Regions from separate parts of the Micromonospora sp. WMMC250 genome, predicted to be linked through region 1. Evidence: riboswitches for the same ligand, from Rfam matches in the RefSeq annotation. Region 1 holds a riboswitch; the other holds the start of a gene.
What was found. A riboswitch is a leader RNA that binds a small molecule or an ion and turns the genes downstream of it on or off. The one in region 1 is predicted to bind cyclic di-AMP.
Positions count from the first base shown of each region.

Region 2: another riboswitch for cyclic di-AMP. It lies ahead of O3438_RS03480 (transglycosylase family protein); the one in region 1 lies ahead of O3438_RS22105 (C40 family peptidase).

Region 1 is NZ_JAPZBJ010000002.1:4,909,130-4,916,204, reverse strand. Features, by position in the region: gene O3438_RS22115 (C40 family peptidase) at 1-345, shown strand, start outside; gene O3438_RS22110 (N-acetylmuramoyl-L-alanine amidase) at 401-2,380, opposite strand; cyclic di-AMP (ydaO/yuaA leader) riboswitch at 2,617-2,752, shown strand; gene O3438_RS22105 (C40 family peptidase) at 2,766-3,806, shown strand; gene dcd (dCTP deaminase) at 3,866-4,444, opposite strand; gene O3438_RS22095 (pyridoxamine 5'-phosphate oxidase family protein) at 4,544-5,101, shown strand; gene O3438_RS22090 (zinc metalloprotease) at 5,171-6,151, opposite strand; tRNA gene O3438_RS22085 (tRNA-Gly) at 6,356-6,429, shown strand; gene O3438_RS22080 (hypothetical protein) at 6,627-7,075, opposite strand, start outside.
Region 2 is NZ_JAPZBJ010000002.1:893,334-900,408, forward strand. Features, by position in the region: gene O3438_RS03465 (M28 family metallopeptidase) at 1-380, shown strand, start outside; gene O3438_RS03470 (SDR family oxidoreductase) at 446-1,144, opposite strand; gene htpG (molecular chaperone HtpG) at 1,294-3,222, shown strand; cyclic di-AMP (ydaO/yuaA leader) riboswitch at 3,517-3,689, shown strand; partial or broken gene O3438_RS03480 (transglycosylase family protein) at 3,868-3,978, shown strand; gene O3438_RS03485 (LysM peptidoglycan-binding domain-containing protein) at 4,000-4,359, shown strand; gene O3438_RS03490 (hypothetical protein) at 4,448-4,783, opposite strand; gene dinB (DNA polymerase IV) at 4,908-6,095, opposite strand; gene O3438_RS03500 (VOC family protein) at 6,153-6,590, opposite strand; gene O3438_RS03505 (helix-turn-helix transcriptional regulator) at 6,686-7,075, shown strand, end outside.

The DNA of each region.
Region 1 (7,075 bases):
GCCGCCCAGAAGGCGATCAGGACTGCCTGCCAGCAGGTCGGTGATCCGTACGTCTGGGGCGCCACCGGCCCGAACTCGTTCGACTGCTCGGGGCTGACCCAGTACGCCTACAAGTCGGCCGGGATCTACCTCACTCACCACACCGGTGACCAGTGGAACGAGGGCAAGGCTGTCGCGCGAGCTGATGCCCGGCCCGGTGACCTGGTCTTCTTCTTCTCCGGCCTGACGCATGTCGGCCTGTATCTGGGTAACAACCAGATGGTGCACGCGCCACGTGCCGGTAAACCGGTGCAGGTGTCCAGCATCAACACGATGCCGGTCGCCGGGTTCCGCAGACCTGGCTGATCCAGATCACGTACGACGACGGCCCCCGGTCACCGACCGGGGGCCGTCGTGGTTCTCAGCGGGGCGCGCCGACCGGGGAGGGCATCAGCTGCACGTCGGCGAGATCGACGTACATGATCCGGTGGCCGAACTGGATCTGCGCGTAGCGGTTCTTGCCGCGGATGACCGTCCAGTCGCCCGGCGACGAGCCGTCGAACGTGCTGGCCCGGTAGTACTCGCCGGCCAGCACCGCGCCGACGGCGTACCGCTGTCCGGCGGCCAGGGTGTACTGCAGCGGCGAGATCGTCTGGTAGGGCACCCCTTCCGGGTACGCCGCCTGCTCCGGGTACGCCCGTCCGTACACGGGGACAGTCGTCCGTCCGGGTTTCGGCGTGGCCACGACGCCGACGGTCCAGCTGGCGGTCGGCGCGGACGCCGGGTTGTGGAACCAGGCCCGCTGCCCGAGGTACCAGATCGCGGTCCAGTCGCCCTGCCGTCCGGCGAGCGCGTACGTCTGCCCGGCGGACGCCCGGGCCCCGTGGTCTGACACGGCCATCGTGTTCGGGGTGCCGTCCGGCCGGAGCGCGATGTCGTTGACCAGCGGCGCGTCCGCGAACGGTGCGCTCCGCAGCACCACCGACGATGAGCCGCGCGGCGCGCACGGAACACCGGCGGTGACGCATCCGGTGAACGCCGGTTGGTTGGTGGCGTAGTCCGGGTCGATCCGGACCAGCCCGGTGGCCGGGGTGCCGGTGTCCAGTCGAGGCGCGTGCAGCAGGTCGAAGTAGTGCGTCCAGTCCCAGTACGGGCCTGGATCCCAGTGCATCCCCCGCACGGTCGAGGCGACGGTGCCGGGCACGTTGTCGTGGCCGATGATGTGCTGGCGGTCCAGCGGGATGCCCAGCCGCAGCGCCAGGTGCCGGACCAGCTTCGCCGAGGTCCGGTACATCGCCTCCGTGTACCAGGTGCCCTGCGCGGCGAACCCCTCGTGTTCGAGACCGATCGACTTGGCGTTGACGTACCAGTTGCCCGCGTGCCAGCCGACATCCTTGGTCTTCACGTGCTGGGCGATGTGCCCGTCGACCGAGCGCAGCGAGTAGTGCCAGCTCACGTACGTCGGGTCCTGGACGAGTTGCAGGGTCGTCGCCCAGCTCGCCTCGGTGTCGTGGATGACGATGTACTCGATCTTCTGCCGGGCGGGCCGGTCGGAGAGATCGTGGTTGCCGTAGTCCCCGTCGCCGAACGCCTCGTAGGGTGCGGGAATCCACTCGCAGGAGATGGTGCGCGGGCACTCCACCCCGTCCGGGCGGGCCAGCCGGCGTAGGCCCAGCCGGTCCAACCAGGAGCGCTGGGGCTGTACCGCGATCGCCGGCAGTGTGATTCGCTGCCCGTCGTCGGTCACCCGGGACTCGCCTGCGGCGATGGTGGTGAAAACCTCGTCGGCGAAGGCCGCCGCGGCGTCGGCGCTGTCCGCACCGGCGTAGCGGGCCACCGCGCCGTACCAGGCCGCCGGGTCGGTGTCCGCGCCGACCGGCGCACCCAACTCCCGCTGGTACGCGCTGAGCAGCGCGGCCCCGCCCCGGATGTTGACCTCCGCATCGGTGCGCAGCGCCTCGGGGGTGGAGCCGGTCAGCGCGGCTGCGGCGTCCACGGTCTGCAACGCGGCGGCGGCCGGCCCGGGGGCCTCGGCGGGCCGGGGCGCGGGCGCCAGGGCCCTCCGGGACTCGTCGCCGCGGGGATCCTCGGCACCGGCGTCGTGGTGGCCGCGCCCGGGTAGGGCGGCGACGTGGCGGGCGTCGGTCAGGTGCATCGGGCCGTAGCCACCGCTCGTGCTCGGTGTGCCGGCGTTGCTGTCCCAGCGGGACTCCAGGTAGGAGACGCCGAGCAGCACGCCGGTCGGTACGCCGTACTCGCTCGCCGCGGCGGCGTACTGCTGCTGGCGGTCGGTGGTGGGTGCGGCGGCGGCCGCCGCCGAAAGTGGCACCGCGCTCGCGGCGGCGATGACGGTGGTGGCGAGCAGTGCGCGCCAGCCGGTCGACAGGGTTGGATGGTGCATCGAACCCCCTAGATTCTCGCGGGTAGAGGTCAGGTCACCATCGCGCCGCTGGAGAGTCCGCGTCAATACCTTTCCATGTTTCGACTTCCTCGGAAAGAAATCTTCACACCGGGCCGGTGACCCCCGCTCGATCGGTACGGAGTGTCACGGCCGCACGGGTTGCGGATTGGTAACAGGCGTCTCTACTCTGGTCATTCGTCGGCCCGATAGCAGCTCCGCCCAGCCCGGGCGGTAACGGACCGACACCGCCGAGTCGTTTCCGAGCGAACCGGGGACCCAGGTCCCTCGGGGTGAATCCGCAGCCACTGCGGTAGGGCGCCGACTTCCCGCCCGAACCCGTCAGCTAACCCGGTAGGCGGTCAGGAAGAAGGAGTACGGAACCCCGGTGGCACTCCATGCCCCGCGGCCGTCGTCCGAGCGGTCGGCAACAGCCGGCCCGACGCCGATCGTGCCGCGCCCACGCTGGTCCCGCTTCACCACCGCTCTCGCCGCACTGGTCGGCGTCGCCGTCGTCCTGACGGGCAGCGCCACGGCGTCCCACGCCGACCCGTCCGTCGCGGAGATCGAGCGTCAGATCGACGAGGACTGGAACAAACTCGAACCGATCATCGAACGGCACAACGCCACCCGGACCGACCTCGCCGTCAAGCGCAAGCAGGCGGACGCTCTGGCCACCCGCATCGCCCCGCTCGAACAGCAGGTCGACGCCGCGATGGACAAGGTCAGCGCCCTCGCCGTGCGGGCGTACAAGGGTGAGACCGTCTCGACAGTCAACGCGATGCTGGGCAGCCGGTCACCGAGCGAGGTGGTCAGTCAGCTCGAGATGCTCGACCGGTTCGCGCACAACCAGCAGCAGGACGTCCGCGAGGTGGCCGACCTGCGGGACGAGTTGGCCGCGCAGAAGGCGCCGCTGGACGAGATGGTGGCCCAACTGACCCGTACCGAGGCGCAGTTGGCGGCGAAGAAGAAGCAGATCAACGAAGAGATCGACCGGCTGCAGAAGCTCCGCCTCAAGGTGTACGGCAACGGTGGCGGTGGCTCGTTGCGCCCCGCGCCCTGCCCCGGCAGTTATCCCGGCGGGGCCGCGGGTGTCGCGGTGAAGTTCGCCTGCGCACAGATCGGCAAGCCCTACGTGTGGGGCGCCGAGGGACCCAACTCCTATGACTGCTCCGGGCTGATGCTGGCCGCCTGGGCGAAGGCCGGTGTGTCGTTGCCGCACAACGCCGCCCAGCAGAGCCGCGTCACCAAGGACGTCAGCAAGGGCGACCTGCGCCCCGGCGACCTGGTCTTCTACTACAGCGACATCCACCACGTCGGCATGTACGTCGGCGGTGGCTGGGTGGTGCACGCCTCGCAGGCCGGCCAACCGGTCAAGATGAAGAAGGTCGACGACGGCCCGATCCACAGCTACGGCCGTCCCGGCTGACCGGGAGTGACCGAAGGGCCCGTCGCGATCCGTCGCGGCGGGCCCTCGTCGTCACGGGTTCAGCGGGTGGGCCAGGTGCGCCAGTGCTGCCAGGCACGGCTCGGCGTCGGGCCTCGCTGGCCCTGGTAGCGGGATCCGTAGACCACCGAGCCGTACGGGTGCTCGGCCGGCGAGGAGAGCCGGAAGATGCAGAGCTGCCCGATCTTCATGCCCGGCCAGAGGGTGATCGGCAGGTTCGCCACGTTGGAGAGTTCCAGCGTCACGTGTCCGGAGAAGCCGGGGTCGATGAAGCCGGCCGTGGAGTGCGTGAGCAACCCGAGCCGGCCCAGTGAGCTCTTGCCTTCGAGTCGGCCGGCGAGCTGGTCGCCCAGGGAGATGACCTCCAGCGTCGAGGCGAGCACGAACTCCCCCGGGTGCAGCACGAACGGCTCGCCGTCGGGCACCTCGACCGCCGAGGTCAGGTCGTCCTGCTGCATCGCCGGATCGATGTGGGTGTAGAGGTGGTTGTTGAAGACCCGGAACAGCCGGTCGAGTCGGACGTCGATGCTGGAGGGTTGGACCAGGGTGGGCTCGAACGGCTCCAGGCCCAGCGTGCCGGCCTTGATCTCGGAGACCAGGTCGCGGTCGGAGAGCAGCATCGGACCACCATAGCCGCGTTGCCGAAACCGGCCGGATTCGGTGCCGGTGACCAGCGCGTCGAGGTCGCTCGTCGTACATTTGTTCGATAGAATGCTCGCATGGCTTCCTGGTCCGATTTCGCCGCCGACGAGCCCCGACTCGCCGACGGGATCCGCGTTCTCCTTCAGCAGTACGGGCCGGGCTTCGGCTACCTGGCCACGGTCCGCGCCGACGGCGGGCCCCGGGTTCACCCGGTCTCCCCGGTCATCACGGACGAGGGTCTCTTCTGCTTCATCATCGACTCCCCGAAGCGCCGTGACCTCGAACGCGACGGCCGTTACGCGTTGCACTCGTTCCCCCCGGAGGAGAGCGACGACGAGGCCTACCTGGCGGGGCATGCTCGTCCGGTGACCGATCCGGTCCGGGTCGCGCGGCTGGCGCAGAGTGCCCGGGCCGAGCAGCAGGTCGACTGGCGGTTGTTCGAGTTCACCGTCGACGTGGCCATGCTGACCCGCCGCGAGCAGCACACCGTCGGTGTCCCGGGTGTCGCGCCGAGCCGTCCGGCCGTCCGGGTCTGGCTGGACCCGCGCGCCCCGTCGGCGACGGCCGAGCCGCTCGCCGTGCCACAGGCGCGCCCGACCCGCCTCAGCCGCGACGTGCATTGCACGGCCGCCTGACCGGGGCTCCAACACGACGGTGTCGGCTCCGTCGCGACGGAGCCGACACCGGTTTTGTACGCGGAGCAGCTAGGCCGCGCGGTAGGCGTTCCACGCGGTGATCATGCGGCTGGCCTGACCAGCGGTGAACTGGTACATGCACGAGTCGTAGGTGTAGTCCATGAAGTTGGTGATCGGGTCCAGGCCTGTCGCCGAGCAGGTGTTACGCCCGGTCGGGCACTGGTACGCCGGCGACGCCTCGGCCGGGGTGTCGCTGACGCTGTCACCCGAGCCGCCGCAACCACCCTGGAAGGTGTGGTAGAGGTTCAGCCAGTGACCAACCTCGTGGGTGCCGGTGTCGCCCTGGTTGTAGTTGGTGGCGGTGCCGCCCGGCAGCGACTCGTTCAGCGCGACCACGCCGTCCATGCTGCTCAGGTTCCGCTGCGGGAAGGTCGCCCAGCCCAGCAGGTCGTTGCTCAGCTCGCCGAGGTAGATGTTGAGGGTGTTCTTGCCCCCCACTCGCAGCGAGGACTTCATCGACCGTTCCGCCGACGAGCCTTGCACGATCGGGTACCAGGACGGGTTCGTCACCCGGTTGATCTTGTCGAGTCGGAACGCGAACGCGGTGACCGCTCCGCCCGTCGCACCGGCGTAGGCCTGGTTGAGCACTGTGATCTGTGAAGTGATCATCGAGTCGGGGATGTTGCCGCCGACCCGGGTGCTGTTCTCCTGGATCACGTGCACCACCACCGGGACGGTGACGGTGGCCAGGGCCGTCGCGCCGGCGCCGGTGCGGAAGTTGGCGCGCTCGCGCTGCGCCGCCGCCAGGTCGGCCTCCCGGTCACGGACCTGCTGCGCGGTCAACTCGTTCGGGTCGTGCTTGGCCGCCGCACCGGGCTTGATCCGGGCGTTGGCGTGGCCGTCGGCCGGCTCCGCGCAGGCGTCGGGCGATGCGGAGAATGCTGAAGCGGCAGGAACGACACCCACCGCGGCGGTGCTGAGCAGCAGCGCGAGGGTCGTCGATGCAACACCGGCGGCACGCCGGGTCAGCAATTTGGGACGAGGTCCCATGGGCCCACCTCTTTCTGGCGGCGCGGCAGGGGGTGTGTCACGCCGTGGCTGGCAAGGTGTGGCAGACGCTACATCCCATCGACGTATTTGAGAACGAGCATATGTTGCCGTCCGGAAACTTTTCCCTGGGTGCATGGGGGTGGCGAGCTCGCCGGGGGTACCTGAGTGCATCGGCTCGACCACTCGGGTACAGTGGTGCCGCTTGCGGGTGTAGTTCAATGGCAGAACATCAGCTTCCCAAGCTGACAGTGCGGGTTCGATTCCCGTCACCCGCTCCACTGCGAAGGCCCTGGCCAGGACGTGAGTCCCGGTCAGGGCCTTCGATGTTCCGCCGGCAACGAACACCTGACGGGCGCCACGGGCCACCAGCCAGAGGGTCGAGCGGACGCCGTGCCGATGGGCCCACGACGAGATCCGGGCGGCCCGGCCGCGGAGGCCGGACCACCCGGGTGCGCCGCAACGGCGCCGAGGAGTATCAGCAGGACTGGATCCAGCGTGACCTGACGCCCGCGTCCAGCGTCACCTCATCACCCGTAGCTACGGTGACCCAGTCGGTGTGGCCGTAGTTGGCGCCACCGGTCTCGTTCCAGTAGTAGATCAGGTCCGAGTCGACCGAGTCGATGAAGTCGTGCGGGTCGTACACGTGAAACTGCACCCGGTAGGTGCCCGGGCGGACGTAGGCGGTGAAGGTTCCGTCGGGGTTGATGGTGGTCAGCCCGCCGGAGCCGGACCCGCCGGGTTGCGTCGCCACGTCGATGCGGGAGATCCCTTCGGAGCCGACCGGGGCACCCACCTCGCACGTGTCCCATACGCGGTTGTTGTTGCCGTCCACCCAGACGGTGCCGCGGACGATCGCCCCCTGCTCGACCGTGACGGTGTGCCGAGCCGTGTTGTTCTCCAGGGTCGTCTCCGGCGACGTCGTCG
Region 2 (7,075 bases), 4.0 Mb from region 1:
TCACCAGTTCCAGCAGCCAGCCGGCGAGGACCGGGTCGTACAAGGCGTGGCTGGGCGGCAACGGCAGCTCCAGCACCGAGAGCCTGTCGCAGTCGGTGACGGTGCCGGCCGGCTGTGCCAGCTACACGCTGTCGTTCTGGCTGCACATCGACACCGCCGAGACCACCGGCTCCACGGCGTACGACCGGCTCACCGTGCAGGTGGGCTCCACCACGCTGGCGACGTACTCGAATCTGAACGCGGCCGCCGGCTACACCCAGCGCAGCTTCAACGTGGCCGGGTTCGCCGGTCAGACGGTGACCCTGAAGTTCACCGGCACCGAGGACTCGTCGTTGCAGACCAGCTTCGTGCTCGACGACGTGGCGTTGCAGGCGAGCTGACCGCGTACTTCGTGCGGGTGGGCCGCCGCCGGTGCAATGCCGGCGGCGGCCCGTCGCGTCATGGGTCAGGGGAGCTGGGGGTAGAGCGCCGCCACGCCGCCGGGGAACCCGGCCTGCACCCGCCGGCTGACGTCGTCGGCGAGGATCTCGTACGCGTCGGCCTCGATGCCGTCGACGGTGAGCCGGGCGACCGCCGCCGGGTCGGACTTCGGGCCGGTGATGTCGGCGGCCATGTCGGTGTCCAGGTAGCCGACGTGCAGGCCGGCGACCCGGACGCCCCGCTCGGCGAGCTGGAGGCGCAGCGCGTTGGTCATCGCCCACTCGGCGGACTTCGCGGCACCGTAGGCGGCGTGCATCGGGTAGTTCACCCAGGACAGCACGGAGAGCACGTTGAGGATCGTTCCGCCGCCGTTGCCGGCGATGACCGGCGCGAACGCCCGCACCGTGGACAGGGTGCCGATGTAGTGGGTCTCCAGCTCCAGCCGGACGAGGTCCAGGTCGCCGTCGAGGAGGTCGGTGCGGGTGTCGATGCCCGCGTTGTTGACCAGCAGGTTCACGCCGCCGGCACGCTCGGCGGCGGCGGCCACCGAGGCGGGGTCGGTGATGTCCAGGCGCACCGGCGTCACGCCGGGGAGGTCCACGGTGTCCGGGTTGCGCGCGCCGGCGTAGACGGTGGCGCCCCTGGCGAGGAGTTCGGCGGCCAGGTGGCGGCCGAGGCCGCGGTTGGCGCCGGTGACGAGGGCGGTGCTTCCAGAGATCTTCATGGCGGTCACGCTATCCCACCTGACTTCTGTTAACCAAAGTCAGCCATGTCACACCGACGACCCCCTCAATCGGGAATGCGACCCGGACGCGGCGGCACCCCGGCCCGTGACGACTCGTATCCTTTCCGCGAAACCCCGCACGAGCCGAGATGGGAGACGGTGTGAGCAACCAGGCCGAAACGTTGGAGTTCCAGGCCGAGGCGCGTCAGCTCCTCCAGTTGGTGGTCCATTCGATCTATTCGAACAAGGACGTCTTCCTGCGGGAGCTCATCTCGAACGCCTCCGACGCGCTGGACAAGCTGCGGCTGGCCACTCTCGTCGACAAGGACCTCGTCGCCGACACCGACGACCTGCACGTGACGCTCGAGGTCGACAAGGACGCCCGCACCCTCAGCGTGCGGGACAACGGCATCGGGATGACCCGCGACGAGGTCGTCCAGTTGATCGGCACCATCGCCAAGTCGGGCACCGCCGAGCTGCTGCGCCACCTGCGGGAATCCGCCGACGCGCGCGCCTCGCAGGACCTGATCGGCCAGTTCGGCGTCGGCTTCTACGCCGCGTTCATGGTCGCCGACCGGGTCACCCTGGTCACCCGCAAGGCCGGCGAGACCGGCGGCACCCGCTGGGAGTCCACCGGCGAGGGCACGTACTCGATCGAGGCGGTGGACGAGGCCCCGCAGGGCACCACGGTGACCCTGCACCTCAAGCCGGCCGACACCGAGGACAACCTGCACGACTACACCGCCGAGTGGACCGTCCGCGACATCGTCAAGCGATACTCCGACTTCATCGCCTGGCCGATCCGGATGACAGTCGAACGCCCCGGCGCCGACGGCGAGGCCGCCACCAGCGAGGTGCAGACCCTCAACTCGATGAAGGCGCTCTGGGCGCGGCCCCGCGACGAGGTCGACGCCGCCGAGTACAACGAGTTCTACAAGCACGTCAGCCACGACTGGGCCGACCCGCTCGAGGTCGTGCACATGAAGGGCGAGGGCACCTTCGAGTACGAGGCGCTGCTCTTCCTGCCCAGCCACGCCCCACTGGACCTGTTCTCCCCGCAGGGCCGCCGAGGTGTGCAGCTCTACGTCAAGCGTGTCTTCATCATGGACGACTGCGAGGCGCTCGTCCCGACCTACCTGCGCTTCGTCAAGGGTGTGGTCGACGCGCACGACCTGTCGCTGAACATCTCCCGCGAGATCCTCCAGCAGGACCGGCAGATCCAGATCGTCCGTCGCCGCCTGGTCAAGAAGATCCTCGCCACGGTCAAGGACCTGAAGGCCAACCACGCCGAGCGCTACCGCACCTTCTGGACCGAGTTCGGCGCGGTGGTCAAGGAAGGGCTGATCGACGACACCGACAACCGCGACACCCTGCTGGACATCCTCTCCGTCGCCTCCACCCACGACGCGACCGAGCCCACCGACCTGGCCGGTTACGTCTCGCGGATGAAGGACGGCCAGACCGACATCTGGTACGCCACCGGCGAGTCCCGGGCCGCCATCGAGAACTCGCCGCACCTGGAGGCCTTCCGCGCCAAGGGTCACGAGGTGCTGCTGCTCACCGACCAGGTCGACGAGGTGTGGGTCGAGCGGGTCGGCGCGTACGACGGCAAGACGCTGCGCTCGATCGCCAAGGGCGAGATCGACCTGGACACCGACGAGGAGAAGCAGCAGGCCGAGGCCGAGCGCGAGCAGCAGCGGCAGGAGTTCGCCGGCCTGCTCGACTGGCTCGGCACCACGCTGACCGACAGCGTCCGGGAGGTCCGGCTGTCGTCGCGGCTGACCACCTCACCGGCCTGCGTCGTCGGCGATGCCCACGACCTCACGCCGACCCTGGAGAAGATGTACCGGGCCATGGGGCACGAGGTGCCCCCGACCAAGCGGATCCTGGAGATCAACCCCGGGCACCCGCTGGTCTCCGGGCTGCGCAAGGCCCACGAGCAGGGGAGCGACCAGGCGGCCCTGACCGAGACCGCGGAGCTGCTCTACGGCCTGGCGGTGCTCGCCGAGGGCGGTGAGCTGACCGACCCGGCCCGCTTCACCCGGACGCTCGCCGACCGGCTGGCGCGCACCCTGTAGACGGTCGACACCCGGCCGGCGGGCCACCCGACCAGGGGCCCCGCCGGCCGGTTCGGTGTACGACGTCGAGCAGCCGATCACCAACGGACACGTCGAGTCGCTCGGCGACACACCGTGATCTGGCTGCGTCACGAGCCTGATCGAAACCGGTCCACAGTGCTCTCTGCACAGTGTCCGGCCGGCCGCAACCGCTGCGGACGGCGCCCCGCGTACCCCGGTGAAGAACTTCACAGGGGTTGGGCGATCGTCACCGACCGTGCCTAACGTCGGTCGGGTTCGCCACTGCGGACACCACGGCCGGCAACGCCAAATCCTGCCCCCGGCCGTCGGAACCCAGTCACCCGGGCAGGAGCGGGGGACCCACACGTTCCTCGGTGCATGTCACCTCGGGGTGAAGCCGCCACTGTGCGGCCGGGCTCCTCGGCCCGAACCCGACAGCTCACCTCGCCGGCGTGGAGGAAGCTCACATGACGTCTGTTCACACGCCCCGTCATCGACGGGTCACCACCCGCCGCCTCGCCGTCGGCACCCCTGGCTGTCGGCGCGGTCACCGGCGCTGTCGCCCTCTTCGGCCCGGCCGCCCCGGCGCAGGCCGGAGTCAACTGGGACGCGATCGCCGCGTGTGAGTCCGGCGGTAACTGGAAGATCAATACCGGCAACGGCTACTTCGGTGGCCTGCAGTTCTCGCAGAGCACCTGGGCCGGTTACGGCGGCAAGAAGTACGCCGCCCGCGCCGACCTGGCCAGCCGTGGCGAGCAGATCGCCATCGCCGAGAAGGTGCTCGCCGGGCAGGGCATCGGTGCCTGGCCGACCTGCGGCAAGAAGGGCGGCTCGTCGGGCGGCTCCGCCACGAAGTCGACCGCGAAGCCGACCAAGTCCACTGGGAAGCCGACCAAGTCCACGGCGAAGCCCACCGAGCGGCCGTCGCGCGGCGAGCAGCCGGCGACCCGCAACCATGAGCGCACCGCGTCGCCGGCGGGCGGCCAGGCGTACCTGGTCCAGCCGGGCGACACCCTGTCGGAGATCGCCGACGCCCATCGGGTGTCCGGCGGCTGGCAGGCGCTGTACGAGCACAACCGGAAGCTGATCGGGGCTGACCCCGGTCTGATCTTCCCGGGTCAGAAGCTCAGCCTCTGACCGATGGCACACGAACGCTCGGCCGGGTCACCGGCCGAGCGTTCGTGTGTGCGGTGCTGGTCAGCCCGAGTGGCGGGTCGGGTTCGAGTCACGCCGCCGAGGCGGACGCCTTCGGCGCTCGACGAGACGCGACCGGGCCGGCATTGCGACCCCAGCGAGAGGCCGATGCCAGATCGGTCCCGCCGTCGACGGTCCCGTCGACGGAGTCAGACCCGCTGCGGGACAGACGCAGCGAATGTTCGGCACCCTGACGGGCAGCGCAGGGCCAGGCCTGCCCGGCGCACTGGAGATTGCGGCACTGACCCTCGTCGTCCGGCTCGTGGGCGCTCAACACGTCGATCGCCAGTTGCCAGAGCAGCGGGTCGGTCACGTCGTGCGGGCGCTCGGCGCCGCGGCTCGCTCGGTTGCTGGTGTCGTCGGACATGGTGGGTCCCCCCTTGTCAGGCTGTACCCCTCAAGGGTCACCCGTCGGCCGCCGGCTAAACCGCCGACCTGCTGTGATGTGTCTCCTGTCGCAACTCCGCGCGTGGACACCGCACGCAGATCGGTCAATCCGGCAGCAGCGGCATCTCGACACCCGGCTCCCGGCCGAGCAGGACGGCACGGGTGAGCGCCGTCGAGCCGAACCGGTCGCGGACCGCGTCGACAGCGGCGTCCAACTCCGCGCCCGGGTCGCTGTGGAACGGCAACTCCGGCTGCACCGGACTGTCGTCCAGGTTGCCCACCGACACACCGATCAGCGTGACACCACGACTGTCGATCTCCGGCTGCGCCGCCCGCAGCAACGCGCGCGCGGCGGCGAGCAGCGGCGTCGTGTCCGCTGTCGCCTTGCCGATGGTGTGCGAGCGGGTCGCCCGGCTGTAGTCGCCGAAGCGCAGCCGCAGCACCACGGTGCGACCGGAGCGGCCGGCCGCGCGCATCCGCCGGGTGACCCGGTCGACCAGACCGGCGAGGATGGCGTCCAGTTCCGCCGGTGCGTGCGGGGTACGGCTCAGCGCGTGTTGGGCGCCCATCGAGCCGCGTCGGTGACCGACCTGCACCGCGCGCGGGTCACGGTTGTGTGCCAGGGCGTGCAGGTGCCGGCCGGCACCGGACCCGAGCAGCGACACCAGCGCGGCCTCACCGAGCCGGGCCACGTCGCCGACGGTACGGATCCGGTGCTCCCGCAGCTTCGCGGAGGTGACCGGGCCGACGCCCCACAACCGTTCGACCGGAAGGGGGTGCAGGAAAGCCGTCTCGGCGTCCGGTGCGACCACCAGCAGGCCGTCGGGTTTCGCCACCCCGCTGGCCACCTTCGCCAGGAACTTCGTGCGGGCCACACCCACCGTGATCGGAAGGCCGACCCGGTCCCGAACCTCCCGACGCAGCCGCGCGGCGATGTCGGCCGGTGGCCCGACCAGCCGCCGCAGGCCACCCACGTCGAGGAACGCCTCGTCGATGGAGAGCCCCTCGACCAGCGGAGTGGTCTGCCGGAAGACCTCGAAGACCGCGCGGCTCGCCGCCGTGTACGCCGACATCCGCGGCGGCACCACGATCGCGTCCGGACACAGCCGGCGTGCCTGCTGGCCGCCCATCGCGCTGCGGACGCCCCGAGCCTTCGCCTCGTAGCTGGCCGCGAGGACCACGCCCCCGCCGACGATCACCGGCCGGCCGCGCAGGCGTGGATCGTCGCGCTGCTCGACCGACGCGTAGAAGGCGTCCAGGTCGGCGTGCAGGATGCTGGCAGCGGGCGACACGTACACATGTTCGCATGGCATCCGGTCGTCGCGGCAGTGACCTGGGCGAACGTGGCGTCAGTCGAGGCAGAACTCGTTGCCCTCCGGGTCGGCCATGACGAGGTGACCGGCACCCAGCGGGGGAGCGGGCTCGTGGCGGCTGAGCCGCGTGGCGCCGTGCGCGGCGAGCCGTTCGGCCTCCTTCTCCAGGGCCGCCATCCGCTCGTCACCCTCCAGCCCGGGTGCGGCCCGCACGTCGATGTGTACGCGATTCTTGACCTGCTTGGGCTCGGGGACGCGTTGGAAGAACAGGCGCGGTCGCGAGCCTTCGGGGTCGACCACCGCCGACGCGTCGTTGCGGCGCTCCGGCGGCACCCCCATCGCGTCGAGCGCCTGCTCCCAGGACGCGAAGTTCCCGGGCGGGCCCTGCATCTGGTAGCCGAGGGCCTCGGCCCAGAACGCCGCCAACGCGGCGGGGTCGGCGCAGTCGATGGTGATCTGCATGTCGCGGGCCATGTCAGCTCCCTGTCTCGTGATCCTGGTCGGTCATGGGTCCAGCCTCTCGTTGATAGCGGACAGAAGTGTTCCGCATTCTGTGTAACGATCGGCGTGTGACCGTCGAGGCGACGACCGAGCGGGTGTTGCGGTTGCTGGCGCTGCTTCAGCGGCGGCCATCGTGGACGGCCGCGGACCTCGCCGCCGACCTCGGTGTCACCGACCGTTGCGTGCGCCGTGACGTGCAGCGACTGCGTGCGCTCGGCTATCCCGTGCACGCGGCGCCGGGGGTCGGTGGTGGCTACCAGCTCGGTGCGGGCACCCGCCTGCCGCCCCTGCTCCTCGACGACGAGGAGGCGATCGCGACGGCGGTCTCGCTGCGCCTCGCTTCGGGCGGCACGATCGCCGGCGCGGGCGAGGCGGCCCTGCGGGCCCTCACGAAGCTCGACCAGGTCATGCCGGCCCGGTTGCGCGCCGAGGTACGGGCGGTGCACGGCTCCACGGAG